One region of the Romboutsia sp. MSSM.1001216sp_RTP31141st1_G3_RTP31141_220114 genome, then DNA from elsewhere that is predicted to be linked to it. Evidence: a T-box and tRNA genes for the amino acid it is inferred to sense, from the RefSeq annotation. Region 1 holds a T-box; the other holds one or more tRNA genes.
What was found. The T-box of region 1 lies ahead of pheS (phenylalanine--tRNA ligase subunit alpha). A T-box ahead of a tRNA ligase gene usually reads a tRNA of that ligase, here a tRNA-Phe.
Positions count from the first base shown of each region.

Region 2: it encodes a tRNA-Phe, which carries the amino acid that the T-box ahead of pheS (phenylalanine--tRNA ligase subunit alpha) is inferred to sense. The anticodon was not compared.

Region 1 covers NZ_JBCIUO010000005.1:103,039-121,362, reverse strand. The annotation lists gene ABCP60_RS09725 (TrkH family potassium uptake protein) at 1-602, shown strand, start outside; gene ABCP60_RS09720 (TrkA family potassium uptake protein) at 656-1,327, shown strand; gene ABCP60_RS09715 (RNA methyltransferase) at 1,330-2,127, shown strand; T-box leader at 2,182-2,413, shown strand; gene pheS (phenylalanine--tRNA ligase subunit alpha) at 2,468-3,487, shown strand; gene pheT (phenylalanine--tRNA ligase subunit beta) at 3,503-5,893, shown strand; gene zapA (cell division protein ZapA) at 5,912-6,511, shown strand; gene ABCP60_RS09695 (U32 family peptidase) at 6,619-9,030, shown strand; gene ABCP60_RS09690 (HD domain-containing protein) at 9,131-9,700, shown strand; gene ABCP60_RS09685 (XRE family transcriptional regulator) at 9,967-11,094, shown strand; gene ABCP60_RS09680 (MerR family transcriptional regulator) at 11,207-12,022, opposite strand; gene ABCP60_RS09675 (MATE family efflux transporter) at 12,141-13,460, shown strand; gene ABCP60_RS09670 (potassium/proton antiporter) at 13,839-15,272, shown strand; gene ABCP60_RS09665 (DUF3887 domain-containing protein) at 15,603-15,995, shown strand; gene ABCP60_RS09660 (hypothetical protein) at 16,069-16,848, shown strand; gene ABCP60_RS09655 (GNAT family N-acetyltransferase) at 16,892-17,770, shown strand; gene ABCP60_RS09650 (sigma-70 family RNA polymerase sigma factor) at 17,948-18,324, shown strand, end outside.
Region 2 covers NZ_JBCIUO010000003.1:193,271-207,890, reverse strand. The annotation lists gene ABCP60_RS07895 (YgjV family protein) at 1-174, shown strand, start outside; gene ABCP60_RS07890 (hypothetical protein) at 393-899, shown strand; gene ABCP60_RS07885 (carbon-nitrogen hydrolase family protein) at 940-1,782, opposite strand; gene ABCP60_RS07880 (DUF4397 domain-containing protein) at 1,953-2,573, shown strand; gene wecB (UDP-N-acetylglucosamine 2-epimerase (non-hydrolyzing)) at 2,829-3,929, shown strand; gene ABCP60_RS07870 (diguanylate cyclase) at 3,969-4,817, shown strand; gene ABCP60_RS07865 (DUF2334 domain-containing protein) at 4,807-6,423, shown strand; gene ABCP60_RS07860 (glycosyltransferase) at 6,426-7,676, shown strand; gene ABCP60_RS07855 (cellulose biosynthesis cyclic di-GMP-binding regulatory protein BcsB) at 7,688-9,745, shown strand; gene ABCP60_RS07850 (cellulase family glycosylhydrolase) at 9,817-10,857, shown strand; gene ABCP60_RS07845 (methyltransferase) at 10,907-11,521, shown strand; tRNA gene ABCP60_RS07840 (tRNA-Ser) at 11,681-11,769, shown strand; tRNA gene ABCP60_RS07835 (tRNA-Phe) at 11,773-11,848, shown strand; gene ABCP60_RS07830 (hypothetical protein) at 12,112-12,315, shown strand; gene trxA (thioredoxin) at 12,371-12,697, shown strand; gene ABCP60_RS07820 (hypothetical protein) at 12,814-13,035, shown strand; gene ABCP60_RS07815 (DUF2325 domain-containing protein) at 13,293-13,631, shown strand; gene ABCP60_RS07810 (FeoB small GTPase domain-containing protein) at 13,729-13,857, shown strand; gene ABCP60_RS07805 (FeoB small GTPase domain-containing protein) at 13,899-14,105, shown strand; gene ABCP60_RS07800 (rhodanese-like domain-containing protein) at 14,262-14,620, shown strand, end outside.

The DNA of each region.
Region 1 (18,324 bases):
AATACAACAATCCTAAAACAATAGGAAAGTTAGGATTTGGTGGAAAAGTGCTTGCATCGTTCTTCCAATCGGTAACAACTAGAACAGCAGGATTCAACACAGTCAATTTAACAGCAATGCATGAGAATAGTTTATTTATAATGATAATACTAATGTTTATTGGTGCAGCTCCTGCATCTACAGGTGGTGGTGTAAAGGTTACGACTATAGCTACTTTAGTTCTAACTGTTAAATCATTTATACTTGGAAAAGAAGACATAGAAGTAGGGGAAAGAAGAATTGGAACATCAATAGTTAGAAAATCATTAGGAATATTTCTTATAGGTATAATCGTTGTTTTATCTGGAACTATAATTATAACTATAACTGACCCAAGCTTTAGCTTAATAGAAGCAGGTTTTGAAGTAGTATCAGCATTTGCTACAGTTGGATTAAGTCTAGGTGGAAGTCCTAATTTAAGTACATTAGGAAAGATATTTATAATGCTATTTATGTTTATGGGAAGAGTTGGATCTCTTACAATATTTATGGCGATAATGTCTAGAAAAACAAAGAAAAATCCTCCTATAAGATATCCTGAAGGGAAGATAATAGTTGGATAATATAACCTTTACTTATAGTAAAGAAAAATTTAAGTGTGGAGAGGACGAAGGAAATGAAGCAATATATAGTTATAGGTTGTGGAAGATTTGGAGCATCAGTTGCTACAACTATGCATCTTTTAGGTCATCAAGTAATGGCTATAGATAAAAGTGAAGAAATTATACAAAATATAGCAGATAAAGTAACTCATGCTGCTATAGTAGATGTAACAGATGAGCAATCATTAAGATCTTTAGGGCTAGGTAACTTTGATGTTGCAATAGTTGCCATCGGTTCGGATATAAGAGCATCTATAATGGCTACACTTATAGCAAAAGAAATGGGTGTACCTCATATAGTATGTAAGGCAAAAGATGAGCTACAAGCTAAAGTTCAATATAAAATAGGAGCAGATAGAGTAGTATTCCCAGAAAGAGATATGGGTGTTAGAGTTGCACATAACTTAGTTTCTGATAATATACTAGATCATATAGAATTAGATCCAGATTACTCAATAGTAGAGATAGTAACACCAAATAGTTGGGTAGGAAAGACTTTGGTTGAATTAAACTTAAGAGCTAGGTTTGAGATAACTGTATTAGCTATAAAAACAGGTAAGAGCATAAATGTTACTCCAGCTCCAGATGAAGAATTAAAAGCAGGTAGTATTTTAGTTGTAATAGGTCAAAATAGCCATATAAGTAATATAGCATCAGAAAATGAAGAATTTATTAGGAGAAAGTAATAATGCCTACAATAATAACAGCTAAAGACAATAATAAAGTAAAATATACGAAATCACTACTTAAAACTAAAAATAGAAATAAAGAATCTAAATTTATAATAGAGGGATATAGAATATTAACTCTTGCAATAGAATGTAAGGCTAGTCTAGATTATGTATTTATAAATGAAGATTTTGAAAATAAAGAAGAACATCTTAAATTTTTAGATACTCTAAAAACTAATAATATAAAAATTTATAAAACTACTAACAAAATATTCAATGAATTAATAGATACGGAAAACACTCAAGGAATTTTAGGAGTAGTAAACTTTAAACAAAGAAATATAGAAGATTATTTAAAAGATGAGCATAAATTTGTATTAATATTAGATAGAATACAGGATCCAGGTAATATGGGGACAATAATAAGAACAGCAGATGCTGCAGGCGTAGATGCAATAATTGCATTAAAAGGATGTGTAGATATATACAATCCAAAGGTTATAAGATCTACTATGGGTTCTATATTTGATATGAATATAATACATGCTACTCAAGAAGAAGCTCTAAGAATTTTAAAATTAAAGAATTTTGATATAGTATCAAGCTATTTAAATACAAACAATTACTACAACACAGTTGAATATAATTACAAGACAGCTTTAGTAATAGGGAATGAGGCCAATGGAATAAATGATGAACTAGTATCAAAATCTGATATGTTGGTCAAAATACCTATATATGGTAATGCAGAATCATTAAATGCAGCTATAAGCTCTGCAATATTAATGTACGAAATAAAGAAATACTTAGTGTAACACCTTGTAAACATTATACATAGTATGATATAATTAAACGCAAAAACAATATTATCAAATACTATGAAAGAGAAAAGTATTTTGAATTAACTTAGTACAGAGATAAGTACCGTAGGCTGTGAGTACTTTCTAAGTATTCAAAAGAAGTTCCCTCTGGAGTATTAAAGCTGAAATTACAGTAGGCTTTAACGTTAAAACGCGTTAAGTTTATTAGAGGTGGTTTAATAATTTATTAATTATTAAGCTACTAGGGTGGTACCGCGAATAATAGTCTTTCGTCCCTAGATAGGGATGAAGGACTTTTTTTATACAAAAAACTGCGAAAGGGTGAATTAATATAATGCAAGAAAAATTACTTAATTTACAAGAAGCTGCATTAAATGAAATTAAAGATACTTCTAGTATAGAAGCTGTTGAAAGTTTAAGAGTAAAGTACATGGGTAAAAAAGGTGAGATAACATCAATCCTAAAAGAAATGGGTAAATTATCAGCAGAAGAAAGACCTGTAATAGGTAAAGTTGCTAATGAAGTTAGAGCGGCTATAGAAGGTGCTATATCTTCAAAGAAAGAAGAGTTAAAGTTAGCAGAAAAACAAAGAAAATTAGCAGAAGAAGTTATAGATGTAACTATGCCATCAAGACCAGTTAAAGTTGGTAAAAAGCATCCAATATCTCAAATAATAGATGAAGTAAATGAAATATTTATAGGAATGGGATTCTCTATAGCAGAAGGTCCAGAAGTTGAAACTATAGAAAATAACTTTGATGCATTAAATGCACCAAAAGATCATCCATCTAGAGATATGAGTGATACTTTCTATATAAATGAAGAGTTATTACTTAGAACTCAAACTTCACCAGTTCAAGTTAGAACAATGAAGAGTCAAGAGTTACCAATAAAAATAATATCTCCAGGAAGATGTTTCAGATTTGATGCTCCAGATGCTACACATTCACCAATGTTCCATCAAGTTGAAGGGCTTGTAGTTGGTAAAGATGTAACAATGGCACAATTAAAAGGAACTTTAGATATGTTCGTTAAGAAGTTATTTGGTGAGCATACAAAAACTAAGTTTAGACCACACAACTTCCCATTCACAGAGCCGAGTGCAGAAGTAGACGTTACTTGCTTTAAATGTGAAGGAGCAGGATGTCCAATGTGTAAAGGTGAAGGTTGGATAGAAATACTAGGAGCAGGTATGGTTCATCCAAATGTACTTAGAAACTGTGGAATAGATCCAGAAATTTATAGTGGATTTGCGTTTGGTATGGGACTTGATAGAATAACAATGCTTAAGTATGAAATAGATGATATAAGACTATTATTTGAAAATGATATGAGATTTTTAAATCAATTTTAATTAGGAGGATTTAAGATGTTAGTACCTTTAAAATGGTTAAGAGATTACGTTGATATAGATTTAGATACACAAGAATTCGCTGATATGATGACTATGACAGGATCAAAAGTTGAGAAAGTAGAGTTCTTTGGAAAAGAAACAAATGGAGTTGAAGTATGTAAAATACTTGAAATAGAACAACATCCAGATGCAGATAGATTAAAAGTAACAAAAGTTGAAGTAGCTGATGGACAAATACTTCAAATAGTAACTAATGCAACTAACATAAAAGTAGGAGACTATGTACCAGTTGCTAGAATAGGTGCAGTATTACCTGGAGATTTCAAAATAAAGAAAGGTAAGTTAAGAGGAGTATTATCAGAAGGGATGTTCTGTGGTGCAGAGGAATTAACTATACCTTCTCAATACGTTGAAGAACATAAAAAAGATGGGATATATATATTAGACCATGAAGAATCTTTTGAATTAGGAAAAGATGTTAGAGAAGTTTTAGGAATAAACGATGCATTAATAGAATTTGAAATAACTTCTAATAGACCAGATTGTAGATCTATAATAGGGCTTGCAAGAGAGGCTGCTGTTACCGTAGGAAAAGAATTAAAATTCCCAGAAATAAAAGTAAATGGTTCTGATGAAGAAATGCAATTTGAAATAGATATTCAAACAGATTTATGTAAGAGATATTGTGGAAAAGTTGTAAAAGACGTTAAAGTTGGGCCATCTCCATACTGGATGCAAAGAAGACTTATAGAAGCTGGAATGAGACCAATAAACAACATAGTAGATATAACTAACTATGTTATGTTAGAGCTAGGTCAACCACTTCACGCATTTGACTTAGAAGATATAAAATACAATAAAATGACAGTTAAATTAGCTGAGCAAGGTGAAAAGTTTACTACATTAGATGGTGTTGAAAGAGAATTAACATCAGATATGTTAGTTATAGGAAATGAAGAAAAAACTTTAGACTTAGCGGGAATAATGGGTGGAGAAAATTCTGAGGTTAAAGATACAACTACATCAATATTCCTTGAAGGTGCAAGCTTTGCAAAAGAAAGTATAAGAGCTACATCTAAAAAATTAGGACTTAGAACAGAAGCTTCATCAAGATTCGAAAAAGGTATAGATGTTAATTTAGCAGAGACTGCTGTAAATAGAGCTTGTCAATTAATAGAAGAATTAGGATGTGGTAGAGTTCTTAACGGAATGCTTGACTACTATCCAGTAAAAGAAGAAGTTCAAAAGATAACTGTTAACCCTGTGAGAATAAACAAATTATTAGGTGTTAACGTACCAATGGACCAATTCATAAGCATATTAGAAAGATTAGAGTTTAAATGTAACCTAATATCTTCTGAAAAATTAGAATTAGAAGTTCCAAGCTTTAGACTAGATATAGCTGAAGATGCAGATATATTAGAAGAAATAGCTAGAATATACGGATATGAAAATATACCAACAGCTACTTTAGAAGGAAATGCTACAGCAGGTGTAAAAACTGATAAACAAAAGTTCACAGATAAGATAGTATCTAGTTCAATAGCAGCAGGCTTAAATGAAATATTAACATATTCATTTGTAAGCCCAAGAGGTGTTGATAGAATAAATTTATCATCTGAAGACTCTAGAAGAAACTTTGTAAAACTAATGAATCCATTAGGTGAGGAAACTTCAGTTATGAGAACTACACTAATACCTAATATGTTAGAAGTATTATCTACAAATGTAGCTCATAAAGTTGAAGAAGTATCAGCATTTGAATGTGGAAATACATTTACACCACAAGAAGGATTACCAGTAGAAACGAAGAAATATTGTATAGGAATGTATGGAAAAGATGTAGATTTCTTCTCTATAAAAGGTGTTGTAGAAAGTGTACTAAATAATGTAGGGTTCAAAGGATATGAAATAGAACCAGAAAAAACTAACCCAACATTCCATCCAGGAAGATGTGCTAAAGTTATGTTTAATGGAGAATGCATAGGTACATTTGGAGAATTACATCCAGACGTAATAGAAAATTATAACTTAGGACAAAGAGTTTATGTTTGTGAAATGAATGTAGAATCTGTATTTGAAAATACATCAACAGAAAAAACTTATACTCCATTACCTAAGTATCCATCTACATCAAGAGATATAGCTTTATTAGTTAAGGATGAAGTATATGTTAAAGAAATAGAAGATATAATAAAAGCTAATGCAGGTGGATTAGTTGAAAGCTACAAATTATTTGACGTATATAAAGGTGCTCAAATAGAAGAAGGATACAAGTCTATAGCATACTCTATAACATATAGAAGTATAGAGAAAACTTTAACTGATGAAGATGTGGCAAAAGTACACGATAAAATATTAAATGAGTTAAGTGAAAAATTAGGTGCAACACTAAGATCTAACTAATACAAGGGGGATATTAGTATGAACAAAGTTACCGTTAAGATACATGGTGCAGAGTATCCTATGGTTGGAGAAAAATCTGAAAAACATATGATAAGTGTAGCAGCATTTGTAGATACAGAAATGAATAAAATAGGTGAGGCTAATAAAAGATTAAGCTCATCTCAAGTAGCTATATTAGCAGCTATAAATATAACAGATGAATTGTTTGATTGTGCAGATGCACTAGAAAAAGTAGAAAAAGAAAATGAAGAATTAAAGAAAAAAGTTGGAAATAGTGGGGAAGAATATAAGCTTGAAATAAAAGAGCTTGAATACCACTTAGAAAACAAAGATAAAGAAAATAAGAACCATATATCTAAGATAGAAGAACTTAATAAGTTAATAGAGGAACAAAAGAAAGAAATAGAGCAACTAAAAAATGGCACTAATTTATCTAAACAAGAAGTTGAAGATTTAAAAAATGAAATAAAAGAGCTTAAATCATCTGTTGAAATGGCAGAAGAAAAAGCTAATGTTGCAGAACAACTTTCTTCTAAATTCCAAAATGATGCATATAAATTACAATTAGAAAAAATTGAAATAGAAAATGAATTAAAATATCTTAGAGCAATGAAATAAGTTTACTTATATTTAAAATTAAACCTTCAGGGGGACCTGAAGGTTTTAATTTTAAAACTTAGGGACATTATAAATATAGAAAAAATATTACGTATAGGAGGAGAAGTATGAAAGACATAGAATTATTAGCACCCGTTGGTTCCTTTGAAGCGTTAAAAGCAGCTGTTCAAAATGGTGCAAATGCAGTTTATCTAGGAGGAAAAGAATTTAGTGCTAGAGCATCAGCAAATAATTTTGATAGAGAAGAATTAAGAGAAGCAGTAAAATATGCTCACATAAGAGGAGTACAAGTTTTTGTAACGGCTAATACATTAATAAAACAAAATGAAATAGAAGATTTTTTAAAGTACGCTAAATATCTATACGACATAGATGTAGATGCAGTTATACTTCAAGATATAGGTATAGCTAGAATTATTAAAAAGGAGTTACCTGATTTTGAAATACATGCAAGTACACAAATGGTAGCACATTCTTTAGAAGATGTTAGATATCTAGAAAAAGCTGGATTTGATAGAGTAGTACTAGCAAGAGAAGTTAAAGTAGATGAAATAAAATATATATGTGATAACTGTAAAGCAGATATAGAAGTATTTGTTCATGGAGCACTGTGTGTATGCTATTCTGGACAATGTTTAATGAGTTCTATGATAGGTAACAGATCAGGAAATAGAGGAAGATGTGCCCAACCATGTAGACAAAGATATGAACTTTTAGATGTTTATACTGGAGAAGTAGTAAATAGCAATGGAGACTATTTATTAAGTCCAAGAGATTTAAGCACAATAGAAGAAATAGATAAAATAATAGATGCAGGAGTTCATTCTCTTAAGATAGAAGGTCGTATGAAAAGACCTGAGTATGTAGCTACTGTTATAGAGAGTTATAGAAAAACTATAGATGAATACTTACAAACTAAAAAAGTGAATGTTTCAGATGAAACAATAAGTGATTTATACACTATATTTAATAGAAAATTTACAAAAGGACTTATTTTAGGAGAAGTTGGCGCAGATGTAATGAATTCACAACTTCCAAACAATCAAGGATTATATGTAGGTAAGGTATTAGATTACAATAAAAAAGCTAAAAGATTAAAGATAAGACTTGAAAATACACTTAAAAAAGGCGATGGAATAAATCTTGGTGGTGGAACTATAGGAAGAATTATCAAAAATGGTGAGATAGATACTATAGGATATAAAGGAGAGATAATAGAACTCGATTTTATAGGTGAAGCTAAAAGAAACCAAATAGTATTTAAAACATCAGATAGCGAACTTATGGATAGAGTACAAGCTACATTTACTCAAGATAAAGAATTTGTTAAAAACATGATAGATTCATATATAAGTGTTAAGCTAGATAAAAAACCAATACTTACATTAGCTGATAAAAAAGGAAATACTGCCACAATAGAAGGAGATAAAGTAGTTGAAAAGGCTATGAAAGTAGCTTTAAGTGAGGAAAAAATAGAAACTCAGCTTAGGAAATTAGGTAATACTCCTTATGAAATGGATAGTGTAAATATAGAATTAGATGATAACGTAAGTTTACCAATAAGTATACTAAATCAGATGAGAAGAGATTGTATAGAACTTTTAGACAAAGAAAGGGTTAAGATAAAAAATAGAGATTTTAAAAATAGAAGATTATCATATAATCCAATTAAATTTAATCGAGATACGGTAAGTAATTTATCTGTTAAAGTTAAAAATTTAGAACAATTACAAAGTGCACTTGAGTGCGGTATAGATAAAATATATTATGAAGATACTAAAACATTAGAAGAAGCTATAAAAGCTGGACTAAAATATAATATAAATGTTATATATTCAGCTCCTAGAATAATAAGAGGCAAGGAATACAAGCAATTAGAAAAAGCTAAAAATATAGGAGTAAATTCTATACAAGTAGGTATATGGGGAGCTATAGATTATTTTAAAGGTAAAGAGCTAAATATAGATTACTACTTAAATGCATTCAATAGTGAAACTATAAATTACTTTAAAGAAATAGGTGCAACTAATCTTTGTATATCTCAGGAATTAAACATAAATGAAATAAGAGAAACAATAAAATATACAGATATTAATATAGAATCTGTGGTTTATGGATATACTACACTTATGATAACAGAATACTGTCCAATGGGAGTAGTAGTTCGAGATTGCAAAAAAGATAAAAGAGTTGCTAAATGTAGCCAAAGCACATATGCACTAAGAAACTCTAAAGGGGAAGAGTTTAGATTATCACAAGATCTATTCTGTAGAACAACTATATATAATACAAATGTTACTTGTATGTTAGATAACTTATACGAACTAAATGAAATAGGTATAAATACATTTAGATTAGATTTTACATTAGAAGATAGTCAAACTGTTAAGAAGGTAATAGAGGCATATCAAGAAGTATTAAGTAACAACTACAAATTAGGAAGTAAAGCTACAAAACTTTATAATGAATTAGATGCTAAAGGTGTAAGTGCAGGTCATTATTACAAGGGAGTAGAATAAATTAAATTTGTATAGTAAGTATATGTATTATCAACAATATCAAATATATTTACTTAAAAAATTATAATAGATTTAATATTTATATAGGAGGTATTGGGAAATGAGAGAACAAGCAGTAGGATTAGTAAATAAATATTTAAAATCTGAACATCTAATAAAGCACTCATATGCAGTAGAAGCTGTAATGAAAGCTTTAGGAAATAAACTAGAACCAGAAAAATCTGATGACTGGGCATTAGCAGGATTACTACATGATTTAGATTCAGATATGTTAGATTATAAAAATAATCCAGAAGAATCTAAATTGCATGGGATCAAAACTATCGAATTACTTAAAAATGAAGGTTTTGGAAATGATTACATATATCAAGCAATAAAAGCTCATAATGAAGATAATGGAACAAAAAGAATAAGCACAATTGATAAAGCTATATATGCAGCAGATCCAATAACTGGATTTATAACAGCCATAGCTTTAGTTTATCCAGATAAGAAATTATCTAGTGTAAAAGTAAAGTCTATAACTAAGCGTATGAAAGAACTTAAATTTGCAGCAGGAGCAAACAGGGATGCAATGAGAAGCATAGAAGAATTAGGCATTCCATTTGCTGAATTTGCACAACTATCACTAGAGGCAATGCAAGGAATAAGTGATGAGCTAGGACTATAGAGATATAATATACATAAATTGACTATAATTAATAAATATGATAATATTATCAACAGTATAAAAGTTGAATAATGCTCTGGGTATTAGTATCCAGAGCATTTTTAAATATATATAATATAAAGTTTAGTATAAATTAAATTTAGTAAATTCGTATAACTTAGCCAATATAAAATATTTTTATTATGTATGGCTAATATAGATTTGCATAAAATTTATTAATTTAACTTTTGTATATATAAAATAAACTTGAAAGAGAGACGGATATTATGAGCAGAAAAAAAGTTTTTAATGGTAAAAGATTAAAAATAGCTAGAATGTATAGAGGAAAAACTATAGATATGCTAGCTAAAGAAATAAATATAAATAAAAAAGATATAATTGCTTTTGAAGAGGAAAAGTACAAGCCAACTCCAGAAAATGAAATGAAATTAGCAAATGCTTTAAGGTTTCCAAAAGAATACTTCTTCCAAATGGATAACATTAAAGTTGTAGTTGATAGTACTCATATAAAGCCAGAATCGAGAATACCTAGAGTAGAAGAAATTTCATACAAAGAAAAGTTAGTAATGGCACATAAAATATTATCTTTTATAGAAGGATATATACAATTCCCAGAAATGAACATACCAACTAACTTAAATAGAAACGATGATATAGAGACATTAGCAACAAAAGTAAGAAGACATTTTGAATTAGGTGATGGACCTATAGGAAATGTGTTAAGCGTGTTAGAGTATAATGGGATAATAGTAACAGACACTAATGTAAATACAAAAGGAGCACTAGCGTTTACGCAAAAACAAACAACTGATAAAAATACTAGATATATAGTATCTTTAGGAAATGATAAAAAATCAGCGACTACAAGAAACTATGACTTAGCTTATGAATTAGCATACATGGTTAGTGTTGAAGCGGGGATACAAGCTAAAAAATTCTCAAAAGATGAATTTGCGTGTGCATTTTTATTGCCAGAAGAAACATTCTTACCAGATTTAAAAGATGTTAATGAGATAGAGGATTTTGTAGAATTAAAAGCAAAATGGATAGTTCCAATATGGGCTATGATATTAAGAGGATACCAGCTAGGCGTTATTAATTATAAGAAATATATGTACTTAATGAACCAAATGGATAAGCAAGGTTGGAGCAAGAAGGAACCATTAGATGCTAATATAAAAGCAACAAGTCCAGTTTTACTTAGAAAATCTGTGGATATGATACTTGAAAGTGGTATTATGAGTGGTGCTACTTTAGTGGATAACTTAGCAAGTTGTGGATTAAGTCTTTATCCTGATGAAATAGAGTCATTATTAGGATTAAAAGAAGGAAAATTAGCACCTAAAGTTAAGAGGGATAATGTAACAAAGGTTAATTTTAAAAATAAAAAATAATACAAAAAGAGTAACAAAGGCTAAGTTATAATAAGCATTTGTTACTCTTTTAAATTGTAATAATTTATTAAATAATATCTAATAGCATATTAGTTACATAACTAAATGAAATTTAAAGGCGTCTTACAGGAATTGTAATTTTAGTTATATAATCTTTTGAAGTATAAGAAGTTAAACTATCTAATATACAATACTCAAAGGATGGACCTATTATTTCGTAATTATTTTTAACTATAGTATCTATTAAATTATCATATGTTTTTCCAATCTCACAATATTCACCTTTGTGCAAGGTTACAGCATAAATACTTTTAGTTTTTTCAATAACATCTTTACTTTTAAAGTGTTTATAAAGAGGCAAAAAAACGTAAGAAGCCGATGTGTATTGTTTTGAAAATAAATTTTCGCGTGAAATAATAGTACCTAACTGATAGTTGTAGGGATAATTTTTTTCATTGGCAGTTTTAAGCAATTTCTTAAGAGCTATGTCTGTTTGTAAAAGTTGAAAAGGAAAATCAACTTTTTCAATAACAAGATATTCTAAATCCATTTCACTAAATAAGATTTCATTTTCTTGGAGGTCTAAATTTTCTATTATATCTATTTTATTTTCTAACCTTTTTATAGTTTTTTGTATACTTTTCAATTGTTGATTTAATTTAAGTTTCTGATTTTTTAAAAGGGCTAAAGCTTTATTATCATCTCTTTTGATTAAAAAATTCTTTATATCTTTTATAGAGATTCCAATTTCTCTTAAAAGCAATATACTATCTAATACTTCTAATTGGTCAGAAGTATAGTATCTATGTCCATTATTTTTATCTACAATATTAGGCTTGAATAAATCAATATTATCATAATAAATCAATGTTTGTTTACTTATACCATGTAGTTTAGCGAGCTCTCCAACTGTAAACTTCATATTCATAATATCACCCCAAATATTTATATTTTTATTGGAATTTTTGTATTGACAATATAGTTACTATATCCTTCACAATTATTAATGTCAAGAAATATAAATAGTAAAAAAGAAAGGAAATTAAATGGAAGCTGTATTTTCAAAAAAGCAAAGTTATAAAGAATTTTTAAGGTATTTATTGCCTTCAATTACAACAATGATATTTTTATCATTTTATACAACTATAGATGGATTTTTTGTATCTAGATTTGTAAATTCAGATGCATTAGCATCAATAAATATTGTTATACCAATAACATGTATTGTATTTGGTATAGCAGTAATGTTAGCAACGGGTTCAGGAGCCTTAGTTGGTATAAAAATGGGGGAAAAAGATGAAGAAGGAGCAAATCAACTATTTTCTTTTATAACATTAGTATTATTAGTTATAGGAATAGTATTTACTATATTAAGTACAATATTTCTAGAACCAATTTTAATGTTTTTAGGGACAACAGAAAGATTACTACCTTATGCAAAAACTTATGGATTAGTAACTGTATTAATGACTATTCCTATGATGTTTAAGCTATATTTTGAATATTATGCTCGGGTAGATGGTAGCCCCAAAGTAGCACTTATTATGTCTAGTTTAGGTTTAATTCTTAATATAGTTTTTGATTTTTTATTTATAGTTATATTTAATATGGGAATCTTAGGAGCTGGGCTAGGAACATACATATCAATAACTATATCAGGAATAATAGGATTAATATACTTTGTTGGAAGTAAATCTAATTTAACGTTTATAAAACCTAAGGCTAACTTTATAGCCTTATTTAATTCTTGTTATAATGGAAGCTCTGAGATGTTTACAGAATTATCAACAGGTATAACTACATTTTTATTTAATAAAAGTATATTAGTATTTAGTGGAGAAAATGGTATAGCAGCAATGTCTATTATAATCTACATGTATTACTTCTTTATAGCGGTGTACTTTGGAATCGCAGTTGGAATATCTCCAATGATTAGTTATAATTTTGGAGCTAAAAATAAAGAAAAAGTAAAAGAAAGTTTAAAACATAGCTTTGTAACTATCGGATGGAGTTCGATTGTTATATTTATAATATCAATGTTTTTAGGAAAAGACATAATAGGATTATTTACAAAAGATATAGAAGTATACAATATAGCAACTGAGGGTATAAAGCTATTTTCATATGGATTTTTATTAATTGGAATTAATATATTTATGTCGGGTTATTTTACTGCTATAGGAAATGGTCATATATCTGCAATAATATCTGGATTTAGGTCGCTTATATTTGTTGTAGCAACAATAGTTATATTACCTAAAATTATAGGTGTAAATGGTATATGGTTAGCTATACCGATAGCAGAATTTTTAACTATATTTTTCTCTATTACATTTTACAAGAAAAAAGGAATTGATATTTTTTAGTTATAAAGTGTAAATTATATTGATTTAAACAATTTAATAAATTATAAAAAAGATAGTAATCAATTACTATCTTTTTTGTTAAATAAAATATCTTAAAATAATAGTAGAAAATTAGAATATTTTTTTAACAAATATTTAACACAAAAAACATATACAAAGTATAGAATTTTATGTTATTTTAAACTTAAGGATAAGAAATCTAACCTAACATAAAAGAATAAATTTAACATAAAATAATTATATAACAACAGTAAGATAAAAAATAAAGTTTTTAAATATAATTCCAGTATTATTTAAAATCCTGCCTATAAAAATTCTAAAACCTTAAATTAAAATTCACTAAACTTAATTAATTATAATAAAGGAGGTAATAATTATTTGATAAACTTAATGATTATGTGTTCATTAGTTCTATTAATATGTATAACATCAAGTAAAATTTTATATAAATTTGGAGTCCCAATTCTTCTAATTTTTATAGGATTAGGAATGTTGACTGGATCTGATGGTATTGTTGGAATATATTTTGATAACTATGAATTAACAAGACAGATATGTTCTATAGGATTAGTTTTTATAATGTTCTATGGAGGATTTGGTACTAGTTGGGATATGGCAAAACCAGTTGCTGTTCCATCAATACTTCTATCAACAGTAGGTGTTGTTATAACTGCTGGTTTAACAGGAATATTTTGCTTTAAGGTATTTGATACTTCTTTATTAGAAGGATTACTTATAGGATCGATAGTTGCATCTACAGATGCGGCATCAGTTTTCGCAATATTACGTTCTCAAAAGTTAAACTTAAAGGGATCTATTGCTTCAATATTAGAGATTGAAAGTGGAAGCAATGACCCTTTAGCATATATGTTGACTATAATTATTTTAGGATTAATGGCAGATAAAGGATATGATACCATAATACCAATGCTTTTAAATCAAGTTGTAGTTGGAATTTTATCGGCTGTTTTATTAGGTAAGCTTACAATTTATTTATTAAGAAATACCAAGTTTGAAATAGATGGATTTTATCCTATATTTGTTATGGGAATAGCAGTACTATCTTATGCTTTAAGTGAGCATTTTGGTGGAAATGGATATTTATCTGTATATATGACTGGTATTATGATAGGTAACAGTAAGATACCACATAAAAAAAGTATGTTCCAATTTTTTGATGGAATTTCATGGATTATGCAAATAATGTTATTTTTCATATTAGGACTGCTATCATTCCCATCGCAAATACCTTCTGTAATGATAAAAGGTATTTCTATATCTATATTTATGATTTGTATAGCAAGACCAATAGCAATTTTTAGCATACTAAGTTGGTTTAAAATTCCTTTAAAGCAACAAGCTTTTGTATCTTGGGTAGGTCTTAGAGGTGCTGCTTCAATAGTTTTTGCAATATATGCAGTAACTTATGGAGTTCCTGTTGAAAGTGATATTTTCCATATAGTATTTTTTGTTGCTTTGTTCTCTGTTGCGATACAAGGTACACTTTTACCTACAGTAGCTAAAAAGCTCGACTTAATTGATGATAAGTCTCCAGTATTAAAGACATTCAATGATTACAGGGAAGAGATAGGTACAAATTTATTAGAAATAACGGTTCAAAATAATAGTGGCATTGCAAATAAAGCTATAATGGATTCAAATATACCAGAGGATATACTTATCGTAATGATAAAGCGTAACAAGGAAGTATTGATTCCAAATGGATCTACTCAAATTCTTCCTCAAGATGTGTTAGTTATAGCTGGAAATGATTTTGAGGTATTGAATGACTTATTATGTAAAAGCAATTAATATTTATGTATATAAGTAAATTTATGCTACAGGATATATTTAAATATCGTTCGAAAAATAGTTTTTTGTTAATATAGGGAAAGAATTTTAGGATTATATTTAAATTCTTTATTAAATAATAAATAATTTGATAGGGGTATATGCCCCTATTTTTTTGCTCGTAATAAATTTTTATTAATAGAAAAAGAGATTTAAAATGTAATATAAGTATAATCTATTGTATCCTATGTATATTTATTTGATTATCAAATGTATTAGGAATTATAATAAAATTAAATAAACTACCAAACGAAAAATATTGCAATACTAATAAAATAAGGGGGATGTGTTATGAAAAAAATAAAAATGCTATTATTAGTATTTTTAACAGGAGTTGTACTAGGGGGATGTACTACTTCAAAGTTAAGTGATGTTTATGATGAAGAAGTTTTAAAAAAAGATGTTCAAGGAATAGTTAATATGCTTTGCGATGAAGAATATGATAAAGTTGTAGATAAAATGAGCGATAATTTGAAAGCTAAAATAAGTGCAGAGCAATTAAAAGAATCATTACAACCTATGATAGATAAACTAGGTAAATTTAAATCTATTAACAAAGAAGAATTAATAGGTAATGAAGATTTAGTTACTGTAGTAGAAGTTGTGGAATTTGATAATGGGAAAGCACAGTTTACAATCACTTATAATGAAGATATGAAGCTAGAGGGGTTATATATGAAGTAATGTATATAAAAGATATATAAGTTGGCTTTAACATGTTAACTTATATATCTTTACTTATATAAGGGGGTATATTATGTTTTCTAATAAATATGAAAAGATAGTCTTTGGGATAATGATAGTTGTAATTATAGGTTTAATTATATTTTTTAATATAGACTATAGTCCTCATAAAATGCATTTTGAAGAAGATAAAATAAGGATAAAAATAGATAACATATATATAAAGGATATTAAAGCAGTAGAGCTATTAGATGACATTCCTATAGGAAATAAAATAAAAGGCACTAGCACAGAAACATATTTAAGGGGAACTTTCCAAATAGACGGAGATGAAAAGGGGAAGCTATATGTGTATCGTAATAGCAAACCATATATAAAAATCACAACAAGTAATAAAACCTTAATATACAATGATAAAGATAGTAATAAAACAATAGAAACATATAATCAATTAATAAAAAAGTATAATTTAAAAAGTAGCACAAATTCGGTTAAATGCAACAATTTTAAGTCTAGCCAAACAAGCTATACTCAAAAAGATGATATAGTAATAGCTATATCAATAATGCCTGCAGTTTTAATTTTTGTAGGAATAGGAATATATTCATTTAAAAGAAAAACTCCTATGCACTTTTGGGCAGGGACTACAGTTAAATCAGAAGAAATAAGTAATATAAAAGCATATAATAGGGCAAATGGAATTATGTGGATTTCATATGGATTATCATTTTTATTGATACCATTACTTGGCTCTATGGTAGGAAGTATAGTTATTGCTATACTATCTCCATTTATGATAGTAGGAATGGTACTTTGTTATAGATGTATTTATAATAAATATAAGGTTAAATAGATTAAAAACGAAAGATGAGGAATTGAAACAAAAGGGGAAATTTATGGGATATATAAAATCATATACTAATTTGAGTAATATAGAAAAGAATGAAGTTTATAAATTCATAAAAGTTAAGGAAAATTCAGTTAATTTATTAGAAGAATTGGATGATAAATTTAATATAAAAATATATGAATATGGTGAAGGTGCATTATTTTATTTTGAGGAAAATAAAGTAGTGGCGAGTATATGCGTAGTTTTAGAAGTAGCAAAAATATTAAAAAGTGCATATATTCACCAAATAAAATGTGCTAAGGATATAACAGATAAAGTTGAAATAATAAGAAAACTAGTAGAAGAATCTGTTAACATATCTAAAGCAAAAGGAGCGACGGATATAAGATTAGGAATAAATAAACAAGAAATATCTAATGAAGAGATAAATAAACTAAACTTTAAAATAGAATACAATTCTTTTGAAATGGTATTAAAGGATAGGTGTAAGAGGAATAAATTATTGAAGCTAAAAAGTTTAAATGAAGAAAATAAGTTAAGGTATATAGATATTTATAATGATTCATTTAGTGATATGCCACATGGTACAGTAACAAATATTGACACTGTAAACAAAAATATAGAAAAAAGTAAAAATGATAATAATAGATATTTTATAGTATTAGATGAAGAAGATAATGAAATCGGATTTATAGAAATTATTATTGAAAGTGACAAGGGATTATTTGATATTGGATTATGTAAAAAATATAGAGGCAAGGGGTATGGAAAGAGAATAATAGAAACAGCAATACAGTTTTTAGCAGAGAGACAAGTTAAAGAAATTGCGCTTATAGTCATAGAACAAAATAAAATAGCCTATGAAATGTACAAAAAAAGAGGATTTGAAGTAAGTCAGATAATGGGCGGATGGGTTATATTGTAATTAATTTTATTAATAAATTTATAAAATTTTTATAAAGCAGAGTTTTGTTAATGTGAAACTCTGCTTTAATTTCGTGTAAATAATAAAAAATTTTGAACTAAGTTGATAGGATTTTTATATAGATTACGTATTAGTTAGTATAAAAGCTTTTATAAAAGAGGGTAAGGAGGAATTATTTTGCAAGATGAATTGATTATTAAGTATATAAGGAAAAGGAAAGAAGAAGGAATGGAGATGTTAATAGATAGTTATAGGGGTCTAATAACATCAGTAATTAGAAGACATTTAGGTGTACTTATAAATTATGAGGAAGAGTGTGTAAGTGATGTACTTTTATCTATATGGGATAGTATAAAAAGTTTTGATAAAAGCAAGAATGATTTTAAAAACTGGGTATGTGCAATATCAAAATATAAAGCGATAGATTATAAAAGAAAGTATATATCAAAAATTGAAACTACTGATATAAGTCAAGAATTATATTACATAGATACTGATTTAATGAAAGCTGAAATTGAGGAAGAAATAAAAGAGATACTAAGTCATTTAAATGA
Region 2 (14,620 bases), on a different contig from region 1:
TTAACGATGACATCTATAGTAAAGCTTAGAATTATAAATTCTATAGGATGTTTTTTATTTGTAGTTTACGGATTATATGTAAAAGCATATCCTGTTGCCATATCTAATGCGCTTATAATTATTATAAATATATATAATTTATATAATATTTATAAATATAAAGTAAAAAATTAAATTACAAAATATTATTTAATAGCGTAGATATTTTATCTATGCTATTTTTTGTTAAAAGTAAATATTTTCTATATTAATAGATTAGATAAACTAAAATATTAAAAAGGTATAATATTTTAAATAACAATAGTGAGATAAAATATGTTTATTAACTAAGTAAATTGATATATTATATATAATAATAAAAATTATAATTAAAATAGAAAAGAGGACTAAATGTGAATAAAACAATAAGAGAGATTGATAAGGATATAAATAGATGTAAAAACTTAATTGAAGAAAATAACTATTTAGAAATAGTTATAGGATTAGAAGAACTAATAGATAAATATAATTCATGTATAGAAAATATAAAAAAATATGATGGTAGAGTATGGAATTACTCAAAATCTGATTTAGAAAAATTAATGAAAGAATTATTAGGATACAAAAAAGAATTAAGTATAAGAGAATATAAAAAGGAATTAACTAAATTAGTAGATTCTTCAATAGATTATATTAAAAATCATGATACACTAAATAAAATTAAAAAAATAAATCTTATAGAAGTAATAAGAGATCTTCATAATATAAGCAATGAAGATCTAGGTAAAGAAAAGCTTTGGGAAGAGTTAAGAATATATATAAGGTTAGCAAGTGATGAAGATATAGAAGTAGGGAGTAAGTTGATATCTATTATTAACTATGTATTAGATTTTGACAAAGCTAAAAACTTAGTTCAATAATTACAAATAAATTAAACTAAGATAATATATTAAAATAAATTTATACTTTAGAATTATCTGTATATGATACATTATACAAATCATTTCTACGATGCTTTAATAAAGGTAGTTGATTTCTTATTTTTTCAACATATGAAAAGTCGATATCTGCTATAAAGTAGCCCTCTTTTTCATCTAATCTATTTAATATTTCCCCAAATGGAGAAACTAAAATAGAGTTTCCATAAGATATATAAGAAGAATTATTGTTTCGGGAAGAAGAACATCCTATTGTATAAACTTGATTATCAACAGCTCTAGATTTAAATAGTAGCTCCCAATGAATAGGTCCTGTAGTCATGTTGAATGATGCAGGAACTATTATAGCCTTAGCGCCTTTATCAACCATTATTTTGCATATCTCAAAAAATCTAAAATCATAGCAAATACAAAGACCAATTTTTCCAAATTCAGTATCAAATACTGTAACATCATTTCCAGATGATAATGTATCAGATTCTAAAAATTTTTGGCCAGCATCTATAGAAATATCAAATAGATGTATTTTTCTATGTTTTGCTATCTTATTTCCACATCGATCAAAAACATAAGAAGTATTATATATTTTACTATTATCTTTTTCAGGAATGGATCCAGCTACCAAATATATATTATATTTTTTAGCTATATCAGATAAAATATTATAAAGATTTCCTCCTTCTACCTCACAATAAACAGGAAAATTCTTATTATCATAAGGACAGCAAAACATTTCTGGAAGTATAACTAAATCTATTTTAGATTTATTAATGGCTAAATTTATATATCTCTCTATAGTGGATATATTCTTTAATTTATTAGAATTAACATCTATTTGTATAACTAAAGTTTTTATAAAAATCACCTCAATTTAATTAAATCTAGTATAAGATATTTATATTTTAATAGTAGTTTATCTATACAAACATTGCATTAAAAAAATGAAAATATATGAAATCAACTTATAAAGTAACAAATAAAATAATGGACACATATTATATAAAGAATGAACATTGTCATCAAGGGGGATTTAAAATGGATTGTTTACAAATAAAAGAAGGAAAATCTTTAGTTAGAGTATTTCAGGCCGCTCCACAAATCGGTAAAGTAGACATTTATATTGATGGGGCACTTGTATTTAGCGGATTAGATTTTATGGAATTTACAGAGTATGTAGAGTTAGAAGAAGGAGAACATACAGTAGGTATATACTTATCTGGAACTACTGAAAATCCAGTTATAAATCAAATGCTTGAAGTAGATGAAGGGCAAATGTATACCGTAGCAGTGACAGGGAATATAGGGGATTTATCTTTATTAGTTATAAAAGACTATTCAGAAAAACAACCATCAAGCGAATATTCTACATTTAGAGTTATACATTTATCACCAAATGCACCAGCAGTAGATATACTAGTAAATGGAGAGACATTCTTTGAAGATATCGGATTTAGAGAGGGAACTAGTTATGTAGATGTAAACCCAGGAACGTATAATGTAAAATTAGTAGTAAGTGAAAGTAAAGATGTAGTTTTTCCGTTAAGGGTTAAATTAAATCCAGATAGAATATATACTATATATGCAATTGGTCAATTAGGTAGTTTAGGTGTTATACAATCAGTTGATGGGAATACTTATTTATGTAAAGAAGCTTAATTTATATTAAATACTAAAATATAAGAGAAGCATACCTTTGAACATATTAACAGTTTAATGGTATGCTTAATTTATAATTGATAGAATAAATTTAGTAATAAAAAATATAATAAATAATATCAAAATAAAAATATAATCTACAAAAAAATAATAAATAACAATAAATTTTGACATCATATTGTAGTTAATGTAATATATTGAGAGATAATAATATAGATAAAAATTATTATGGAATAATATACAGGGGTGAAGTAAATGAAAATAATGACAGTATTTGGGACTAGGCCTGAAGCCATAAAAATGGCACCTTTAGTTAAAGAGTTGGAGTCTAGAGATAATATAGAGTCTATAGTTTGTGTAACAGCACAACATAGAGAAATGTTAGATCAAGTACTAGACGTATTTAACATAAAGGTTAATTATGATTTAAATATTATGAAGTCAAATCAATCTTTGTCTCAAATAAGCACGAATATAATGAATGGGTTAGATAAAGTTATAAAAGAAGTAAAGCCAGATATAATACTTGTACATGGAGATACAACTACAACGTTTATATCATCCTTAGTTGCTTTTTATAATCAAGTTAAAGTAGGTCATGTAGAGGCAGGTTTAAGAACCTATAATAAATATTCTCCTTTTCCAGAAGAGTTAAATAGACAGTTAACATCTGTTATAGCTGATATACACTTTGCACCAACAGAAAAATCAAAGGATAATTTGATAAAAGAAGGAAAAAATCCTGAAAAAATATATATAACTGGAAATACTGCAATAGATGCATTAAAAACCACTATAGATAAGGAATACAAAAGTGAAATAACTGACAAAATAGGAAAAAACAGAATGATACTTTTAACATGCCACAGAAGAGAAAATCTAGGTAGCAATATGAAGAATATATTTAAAGCAGTAAATAAAATATCTATGGAATTTGATGATGTAGAAATAGTGTATCCAATACATTTTAATCCTCAAATAAGAGATTTAGTTAAAGAAGAATTCAAAGGTAATAAAAAGGTACATGTAATAGAACCTTTAAGTGTAGTTGAATTTCATAATTTATTAAATAAGTCATATCTAATACTAACAGATAGTGGAGGCATACAAGAAGAAGCTCCATTTCTTGGGAAGCCAGTTCTTGTATTGAGAGAAACTACCGAAAGACCAGAAGGGATTAAGGCTAAAACTTTAAAATTAGTAGGTACAAATGAAGAGAACATATATAAATACACAAAGGAATTACTAACTAACAAAAAATTATATAATGAGATGTCAAAGGCTTCAAATCCTTATGGAGATGGGCTTGCAAGCAAATACATTGTCGATATTATTGAAAAAATATATCAAAATTAAATTTAATCAGAAGAATGAATAAAAGAAAGTAGTGAAAATATGAATAGAATTTCCAAAAAGATAGATGGATATTTTTTAGGACTAATATTAGAGTTATTTATAATTACCATGTTATTTGTATTTGATATTAAATTTCAAACACAAAATTTAAGTTTTATAATGTTTTGTATAACATTTTTTACTATAATTATGACTTACACAGGGGGAATAATTATAGGGCTTATAGCAACATCAGTTTCTATATTTATATATGCAGCATATATATTTTATATAGATCTAACGAAAAATGTAGAAATAACATATATGTCTTATATATGGATGATATTTATGCCAATAATATCTTATACAACAGGAAAGTTTACAAATAGTATAAATAATCTTCAACAATCAAATCTTAAGCTAGAAAATGAATATAAAAATTTGGTTACTATACATGAGGATACAGGATTATTTAATATAAAAGCATTTTATATGAATCTAGAAAGAGAGATGAGTAAGGCTAAAAGGCATGAAACTCAATTATCTTTAATGCTTATAAACTTACCATACTATAAAGAAATAAAGAACATACTTGGGGAAGTTAAAACTAACAAACTAATGAAGGATATAAGCAATATAGTTGTAAAGTCTACAAGAATAGAAGATGAAAGATACACAATAGAAAATGATACTATAGCTATAATAATGCCAAATACAGATGAATTTGGTGCTAATATAGTAAAAGAAAGAATAAAAACAGGTATAGATGAACTTAGTCTAAGCTTGAAAAATAATAAAAATTACATAAATATAGACACAAAAATAGCAGCAGTAGAGTATAAAAAAAATATAAAGTCTCCTATTGAATATAAAACATATGTACAAGAGGAATTACAATATGATGTTTAAAAAAAAATTTATAATAGAAATAACTATTATAATTAGTATAATTTTAGCAAGTTCAAGTGGAATTTATAGTGAAAATAATAGCAATAAAAAATCTCTTATAGTTTATGAAACTAAAACTAAATTTAAGTCTAATGTTAATACAGTAAATCACCTTAATGAGCTACTATACGTATTTAATAATAAAGTGGACAATATTAATATAAATGATTATAAAAAAGGATGTTTAAACAATTATGACTATGTCTTTGTTATAAATATAAACAATAATATAGAGAATAAAATATTTTTAGAAGATATTAATAATTACAATAAACGTATATACTGGATAGGGGATAAAATTGCAAATTTACTAGAGTATAATAATAAATATTCAATAAAGTACATATATAAAAATAATAATATAACAAGATTAAACTATAAAGGAGACGATATAGTATTAGAAAATGAAAGTGATTACAACATAATACAACCAAGTAGTAAAAGTAATATTATTGCTACTATGAGTGATGGATATAACACATACCCATATATATTGCAAGATAAAAATTTGTATTATATATCTGATTGGAACATGTATGAATCTTATATATTTGAAGATACGTTAAATGATTTCTTTGAACGAACTTCTTTTGAAGAAAGTAAAATATTTGTAAAAATAGAAGATGTAAATCCTCTTAGTGACACAAAAAAATTAGAGGATTTAGCTAATTATTTATATGAAGAAAATATACCATTCATAATATCTTTAACACCTACTTATCGAGATAAGAGTATTAAAGAATTAATCACTCTAGATGAAAATTTTATAAATACTATAAAATATATGCAAGATAAAGGTGGTAGTGTTATATTAAATGGATACTATCATAATAGAAAAGAAAAATCAGATGAAGATGAGTATGAATTTTTTAATAAAGAGATATTAAATAGTAAAAGTGAAGATATAAATATATATATTAAAAATAGGTTATTAAGTGGACTAAGATTATGTATAGAAAATGATATATACCCATTGGGATTTGAAGCACAAAAATATGCTATGATTCAAGATGGGTATAAAGAAATCAAAAAATACATATCTACATATATGGGGAGATACCAAAATAATAGTGAAATTTTTAATATGAGTACATTTCCATATATAATAAAAGATAGTAAAAATTTTAATACACTAATACCGGAAAATTTAGGATATATAGCTAAAGATGACAAATTAGCGGTAGATAAAATAAAATATAATTATTATAAACTATCTATGGTAAGAGGTCATACTGGAGGATTTTTTTTCCATACTGATGTAGACACAAACTATTTAAAAGAGTGTATAGAATATCTTAAATCTAAAAATGTAAGCTTTTTAGATTTAAAAAAAGAAAACAACTATATAAATATAGATGATATAAAAATAGAATCAAATAACAAGAATATAATAACAAGTTATGATAAGTATAAATCTATAAGAAAACACAATGATTTAGTGTTTAATAAGTCTATAAATAAGTTAAATGATATAGTTGTAAAGTTTGTTGTTGTAGTATTGCTAATATTTATATTAATCTTTATAGTATTTAAGATTATAAATAGACGAAAGTTTACAAGGAGATAATTATGATAGGTTTAGTAGATTATATATTTTTAATTTCCTTATCATCTATATGGGCTATACTCTTAACAAATATAATACTAGCTATAAGTGGATATATATATTATTTAAAGAGTCTTAAATTTAAAGATGAAAAATTAAAAGAGTTCCCTTTTGTATCAATACTAGTACCAGCACATAATGAAGGCAAGGTAATTGGTAAAACTGTAGAATCTTTATTACTACTAGATTATCCTATAGATAAAATGGAACTTATCGTTATAAATGATAATTCTAGTGATAATTCCAAGGAAATATTAGAAAATATAAAAAATAGATATAGAAATTATAATTTTACCATCATAAATACGGATAATATAACAGGTGGTAAAGGAAAATCAAATGCACTAAATATAGGATATCAAATATCTAAGGGAGAATATATTGCAATATATGATGCTGACAATACACCAGAAAAAACTGCACTAAGATATTTGATACAGACCATAGTTAAAGATGAAAAACTAGGGGCTGTTATAGGAAAATTTAGAACTAGAAACAAGCATAAAAACATATTAACTAAGTTTATAAATATAGAAACTCTAAGTTTTCAATGGATAGCTCAAGCAGGTAGAAAACAATTATTAGGTCTTTGTACTATACCAGGCACTAATTTTGTACTTAGAAGAAGTACTATAGAAAAATTAGGAGGATGGGACACAAAGGCAATAGCAGAGGATACAGAAATAAGTTTTAGGATTTATAAAATGGGACAAAGAATAACATATGTCCCTCAATCAGTAACCTGGGAGCAAGAACCAGAAACTGTAAATGTATGGATAAAGCAACGAACAAGATGGGTAAAGGGAAATATATATGTATTAGTTAAGTATATTACTAATTTATTTAAGGGCAAACAAAATAGAGTGCTGTTTGATATACTATACTTCTTTTCAGTATATTTTCTATTTTTAACATCTGTTGTATTATCAGATATAATATTTATTTTAGGAATATTTAAAATAGTAACTATAAATATCCCATTTGATTTTTTTACTATATGGATACTATCATATATACTATTTGTAATACAGGTATCTATAACACTTAGTATGGAAAAGGGAGAGAGTAATTTAAGCAATATATTTTTAGTTGGGCTTATGTATTTTACATATTCTCAAATGTGGCTATTTGTTGCTATAAAAGGAATGGTTGGGTATTTTTCTGACGCTATACACAAAAGAGAAGTTAAGTGGTATAAAACCGAACGATTTTAGGAGAAAATAAAATGAGATTAATAGCAATAATGATATCATTAATTATTAGTTTTACAAGCTGTGATATAGTTTTTGCACAGCAAAATGTAAAAAATTACAAATTTAAAAATGACATAACTATGAATGGGGTTATAAGTAGTACTAATAAATATTTTGAAGTTCCTAAAAATGCTTTAGTTGAAAAAACTAAGATTAACTTAGTATTTACAAAAAGTGAACTATTAGATGTGAATTATTCTACAATAACAATAATTGTAAATGATGTGCCAATCCATTCAGAACGATTAGATGGAAATAAGGAATATAAAAAAGAAATAAATATAGATATACCAAAAGATTTAATAAAGACAGGTTATAATAAAGTAGAGATAAAAGCTTATAAAACTATTTCTGATAAGGTTTGTAGAGATGACTCAAATACAGCTAACTGGTTAGTAGTACATAAGGAATCAAATATAAGTGTATCCTATAATTATAAGCCAACATCTAATTTGATAAGCGAGTACAAAGATACTTATATAAATGAAAATGGAAGAAATGAATTAGAAACTAGTATATTAATACCAGATAATTATTCAAGTGAAGAATTAACTTCGGCTATGATACTTAGTAGTGGTTTTGGAGAAAAAATAATAAATGATAATGTTAATTTTGATATAAATCTATACTCTCAATTTAAAAACAAGGATAAAAATGTTATATATATAGGCAATAAAAGTAATACTTCAAGTGAAATACTTAATTTATTAACTGCAAAAGAAAAAGAAGATTTGGATAAAAATTGTATTATAAAAAATACAAATTCAATATTTGATAAAAATAAAAAAATGCTTATCATAATATCCAATAATGAAGAACTACTTAAAAAAGCTAGCAAACTTATAAATAGTAAAGATTTAATAAATGAATTAAACAAAGATAGCATAATTATAAATGAAGGTACGGATGTAGATGACATATATAATTATAAAAATAAAAATAGATTGAATTTTAAAGATTTAGGTTATGATAATATTACATTGAAAGGACCATTTACACAAGAATCAATAATAGATATAAGTATACCTAAAAGTAAAGAAGTTAAAGAAGGTAGTAAAATAAATTTAAATATTAGATATGGTGAGAATTTAGATTTTGAAAGATCTTTAGTAACTATATATGTAAATAATATACCTATAGGAAGCAAGAAACTAACAAAGGAAAATGCCAATAATGATACCGTAGAGCTTAACCTTCCAAAAGAAACTTTAAATCAAAATTATTATCAAATCAAAATTGTATTTAATTTAGAACTATTAGATTTAGCTTGTGTAACTAGAGATACTGATAACCCATTTGCATATATATCAAATGAATCATATATAGAATTTGATTACAATGATACCAATAATTTAACTATGAAAAATTATCCGTATCCATTTGTTAAGGATGATAAAGTTAATGATACAGTAGTTGTAGTACCCGATAAATTAGACTCAACAGCATTAACGCAAATAGGTAGTATAATATCCTATATAGGTCATAGTATTAAATATAACAATGGAGATATAAGATTTATAAAATCAAGTGATTTAAAATCAGATGATAAAAAAAGTAATTTAATAATAATAGGAACTCCAACTAATAATTTAACTATAAAAGATGTTAATAAATATCTAAATTTAAAATTTAATAAAGATTATTTAGGATTTGAAAGCAACGAAAAGATAAAATTCATAGGAGATTATTCAAAACAACTATCATCTATACAACTTACAAAATCGCCATATAATAAAGATAAGGGTATGATGGTTATTGCATCAACAGAAATGAAGGATTTAGCATTAAGTACTAGATATTTAAATGATTTAGATCTCACAAAGTCATTAAAAGGCGATACTATAGTAATTGATAGAGAAGGAAATATAAAAGATTTAAATTATAAGTTAGATGATGTAGATGAAAATAAAGAGACTAAAGAAGTAAATAAACTAGATAATAAAAGTAAACAGTTTATAATAGTTGCATCAGTATTACTTTTAATGGTTATATCAGCAACAGTTTTATTAGCTTTAAAATATAAAAAATAATATATAAATATAAAATACTAAGCTTTATAACTAATGCTTAGTATTTTATATTTAAAAAAGATAGGAGAGCTATGAGAAAAAAAATATTAATAATAATTACTTCATTAGTAATACTAAGCGTTATTTTTGCTATTAAAAGTACTAACAAAAATAATACTATAACAGAAAAGATAAAATCTGTTAACTTATCAACTGATTATGAAATAGAACAAGCTTTAAAGGATATAGATGATTTGAAAGTGAATACTGTTAATGTACCTATAGTTATAGAAATACCAGATTTAGACTCAAATAATATGAAAATAAATTCTTATAGTAAAGAAAAAGCCATAAGATTAATAAAAATACTGAAATCAAAAGGTATAAATATTATATTAGAAGCATATCCGTGGATAGCTAATGGAAGTAAATATGAAACTGATTATAACCCCGTAAATAAGGAAAAATTCTTTGAAGATTGGAAAAATATATTAAATATTTTAATTAAGGATATAGCAAATAAGTACGATGTAGATATAATGATTATAGCATCAAATTTCTCAAAGTTAGAGATGTATGAAGATAACTGGTGTGATATAGTTAATTTTGTTAAAGGGCGATTTAAGGGAGAAGTAACATATAAGACTACATGGTGGTATACAGCTAGTTGGGATAGAAAGAGTAATGAGGATTATTACAAAAAATTAAATAATAAAATATTTTCTAAAGTAGATTTTATATCTATAGCAGCTTATTTTGAACTTAGTGATAAAAAAGAAAATACAGTAAAAGAATTAGTAAATGCTTTAAACTCTACTACTATATATAATAGAAATCAAAATGTGGTCGAAGAAATATATAGATTCTATGAAAAATATAATAAGCCTATCTACTTTGCTGAATTAGGATTTCCTAAAAAAGATAATGCAGCAACACATCCATGGAATAGTGAAGTGTCCAATGTAGAAAATGGAAAAGAACAAGCTAGATGTTTTAACGCTTATAAAATTGTATTTGAAGATAAAGACTACATAAAAGGATTTTCTATATTTGCAGTAGGAAAAAAGGGAAAAGATAAAAATTTTTATCCATCAAAGGAAAGTATAGAAATTATATCTAAATGGTATTACTAATCTGAATAGAGTTTCAATAAAAAATATATTTAGATAGGAAATGAAATAAATGACAGAAAAAGAATATGAAAAATTATTAAATATAGATACTTTAGGAGAAGAATTATGGAGTGAAAAAGTAAGGCATTATCATCCATATCAAGCTACATCATATGAATGTTTAGACGAATTGTTTAAAATATACAGCTTAAATGAAGATGATTTTATAGTTGATTTTGGATGTGGGAAAGGTAGGCTAAACTTTTATATAAATTATAGATTTAATTCTAATGTAGTTGGAATAGAAATGGAGGAAAAGTATTATAAAGAATGTATTAAAAATAAAGAAGCGTATGTAAGTGAACATAAGAAAGGTAAAGAAAAAATAGAATTTAAATGTTGCTATGCACAAGATTATGAAATAAAAAGTAAAGATAATAGCTTTTATTTTTTTAATCCATTTTCAGTACAGATATTTAGGAAGATAGTAGAAAATATATTAGATTCAGTATATAAAAGTGAAAGGTATATTGAGTTAATATTGTATTATCCTAGTGATGATTATATATATTATATAGAAAATGAGACACCATTTATGCTAAAAGAAGAAATACAGTTAGAAAAGTTATATAAGAAAGATGTTAATGAAAGATTCTTAGTTTATAATATACCATATTATGCATAATATAATGAGATTAAAAGATACTATATAAAATAGAAATAAGTATTTGAAATGCTCATTTCTATTTTATATAGTTTTTGAAATAAAAGGAAAAAATATAAAAATTATTGAAAAATGTAAAAATTTATGATATATTAATAAATATAAGAGATAAAAATCATTGGAGAGGTGTCCGAGTGGTTTAAGGAGCTGGTCTTGAAAACCAGTGATGCTTAACGGCACCGTGGGTTCGAATCCCACCCTCTCCGCCATATGCCCAGATAGCTCAGTCGGTAGAGCAGGGGACTGAAAATCCCCGTGTCGGTGGTTCGATTCCGCCTCTGGGCACCAGTAAGGCATCTAGAATATAGATGCTTTTTTATAAATTTTAAATTAATTATAAATCTACTGATAGATACTTAAATTAAAAATAATGACTATGTACTTTAGATATTATATATGAAATTTTTATTGGAAATTAAAACGCATAAATCCATTAATTTGGATTTATGCGTTTTTTAATACATTTATTACTAAGCCACAATTGGTTTAAAGTATGCATTAAAAAAAACATAGGTGGAAATCTAATAAAAAGAAAAGAAAGGGATGTTTATATGAGAAAAGTAAATAACAGTAAAAGAATATTAGATGAAAATCCACAGTTAACTGATTTAGTTAATCATGCACAAACATATACAGATATAAGAAATGCTATAGAAAATGAAAATGAATCAGTTAGTAAGAAAATACATTATAAACAAAAGCCTAAAGCTTTGACATATGATGAAATGCAACCATATAATACAAAATATAAATAAAATTAAAATAAAAATAGAAAGGAGATATACTTAATAAAGTTAAGTATAAATTAGTATGGAAGAATTCGTAAAAATAATAAATGACGAAGAGTTTAACTCTAAAATAGAAAATGGATCAGGGATAGCTGTAGTAGATTTTTTTGCTACTTGGTGTGGCCCATGTAAGATGTTGGCACCAGTTTTTGAGGAAGCTGCAAAGGATGTAGGAAATAAAGCTAGCTTTAGTAAAGTAGATATAGACCAATGTTTAGAATTAGCTAGAAAATATGGTGTAAGTACTGTACCTACAGTTATGATATTTAAAGATGGAAAGCCAGTTGATAAGATGGTAGGTTTTATGCCAAAACAACAAATAATAGAAAAGATAAATTCTAATTTTTAATATTTAAATATATAAAGTAGAAGAAGTGAATAATATAGGGTTGTAACAATGTGCCAATATAAGTCATAAAATATATTAAGGGAATTCCCTTAATATATTTTATGGAGTTGAGAAGATTGGCAAATAAATTAGACAAGACTGTAAAGAAAGTAACAAAGCCAGTTGGAGATATAGGTAAAGAAGTTATAAATGGCGTAGGAAATGTTGCTAAAGAAGCTGTTGGCGGAACTTTAAATGTAGGAAAAGAAGCTATTAAAACAGGATATAATGTAGGAAAAGAAACATTAAATACTGGAAAGAATGTAGGTAAAGCATTAAAGGATAGTATAAAAAAATAGGTAGTATTTTATAATAATAAAATTTATAAATTACTAAATTAAAGTTTTAAAAATAAGTATGAATAAGAAAAGCTATAAAATATAGACTTAAATATATATTTTATAGCTTTTCTTATTATATTTAATTAAATAGTTATTATATAGTTTATGTAAAAATAAATATACAAATGATAAATGAAAATAAATATCAATAAGTATTGACTATCAATAATCAAAGTACTATTATTTAAGTATAGAAGTATGAGAGGTGAAATATTGTGAACTTAGTAATAGTTGGAGGTAATGAAAAGTTAAAAAAAGATTACATAAATTTAGCAAAAGAAAAAGGTCATAAAACTAAAGTTTACTTGAACATGTCAAGTAAGTTAAATAAATCAATCGGAAGTCCAGATGCTCTTGTAATATTCACATCAGTAGTATCTCATAAAATGATAGATGTAGTACAAAAGCATGCAAAAAAGAAAAATATACCGATAATTAGACATAAAAACAGTAGCAAATGTGCATTTTTAGAATGTTTAGAGATGGTGGATGAGTGTTTAGGAAACTGTAATGAATGTAAGTGTAATAAGCTACTAAAACAAAATAAAAGTTAGATAATTTTAATTATATATTATCAGTTAATAACTTTAAGTAATGAATAATATTAATTAAATGATAATAAATATTAAAATCAACAAAATGGGGGAAATTATGATTAGTGTGGCATTATTAGGAAATCCTAATGTTGGTAAGACTACTTTATTTAATGGATTAACAGGTCTTAAACAACGTGTAGGCAACTGGCCAGGTGTAACTATAAAAAAAAATAGGGGAATATAAATGATAATATAAAAATTGTTGACTTGCCTGGAATTTATGCAATGGATACTTTTTCTAATGAAGAGAAAATTTCAAAAGAATACTTAGAAAATGATAATGCAGGTGTAATAGTAAATATAGTACATGCATCAAATTTATCTAGAAATCTTTATTTAACAACTCAACTTATGAAATATAAAAAGCCTATAATATTAATAGTTAACATGATTGACATGGCTAAAAATATAGGAATAGAGATAGATTTATGAAAAATAGATAATATAAAGGTCGTATAAAGTATTTTATACGACCTTTTGCCGTAATAAAAGAAGCACTATAGTCTATACTAGATAATAGTATATAGTAAGGACAATAATCTATTATTGTGGTATAATACAGAAAAGTTAAAAAGTGGTTGAGGTGGAATGTATATTAAATTAGAAGATATAAAAGATGAGGTAACAATAGATGTACGATCAAAAGAAGAATTTGAAAAAATGCCATTGTTTAAATATAATGTACCTGTTATAGATGAAAAAGATCATAAACTATTAAAAAAATATATTATGATAGCTTTTCCTATAATACTAATAGGGCTTATAAAAAATAGAAAAAATATTAAAAGAGATTTACTTAGGTTATCTAATAACAAAGAAAAAACAATAGTTTTAGGATGTTCTCAGGGAAGACTTAGAAGTCCAATAGTAGCTTTTTATTCAAGGTGTTTAGGTATAGACACTAAGATATTAGAAGGGGGGATAAAACAATATTTTAAGCCAGTTAA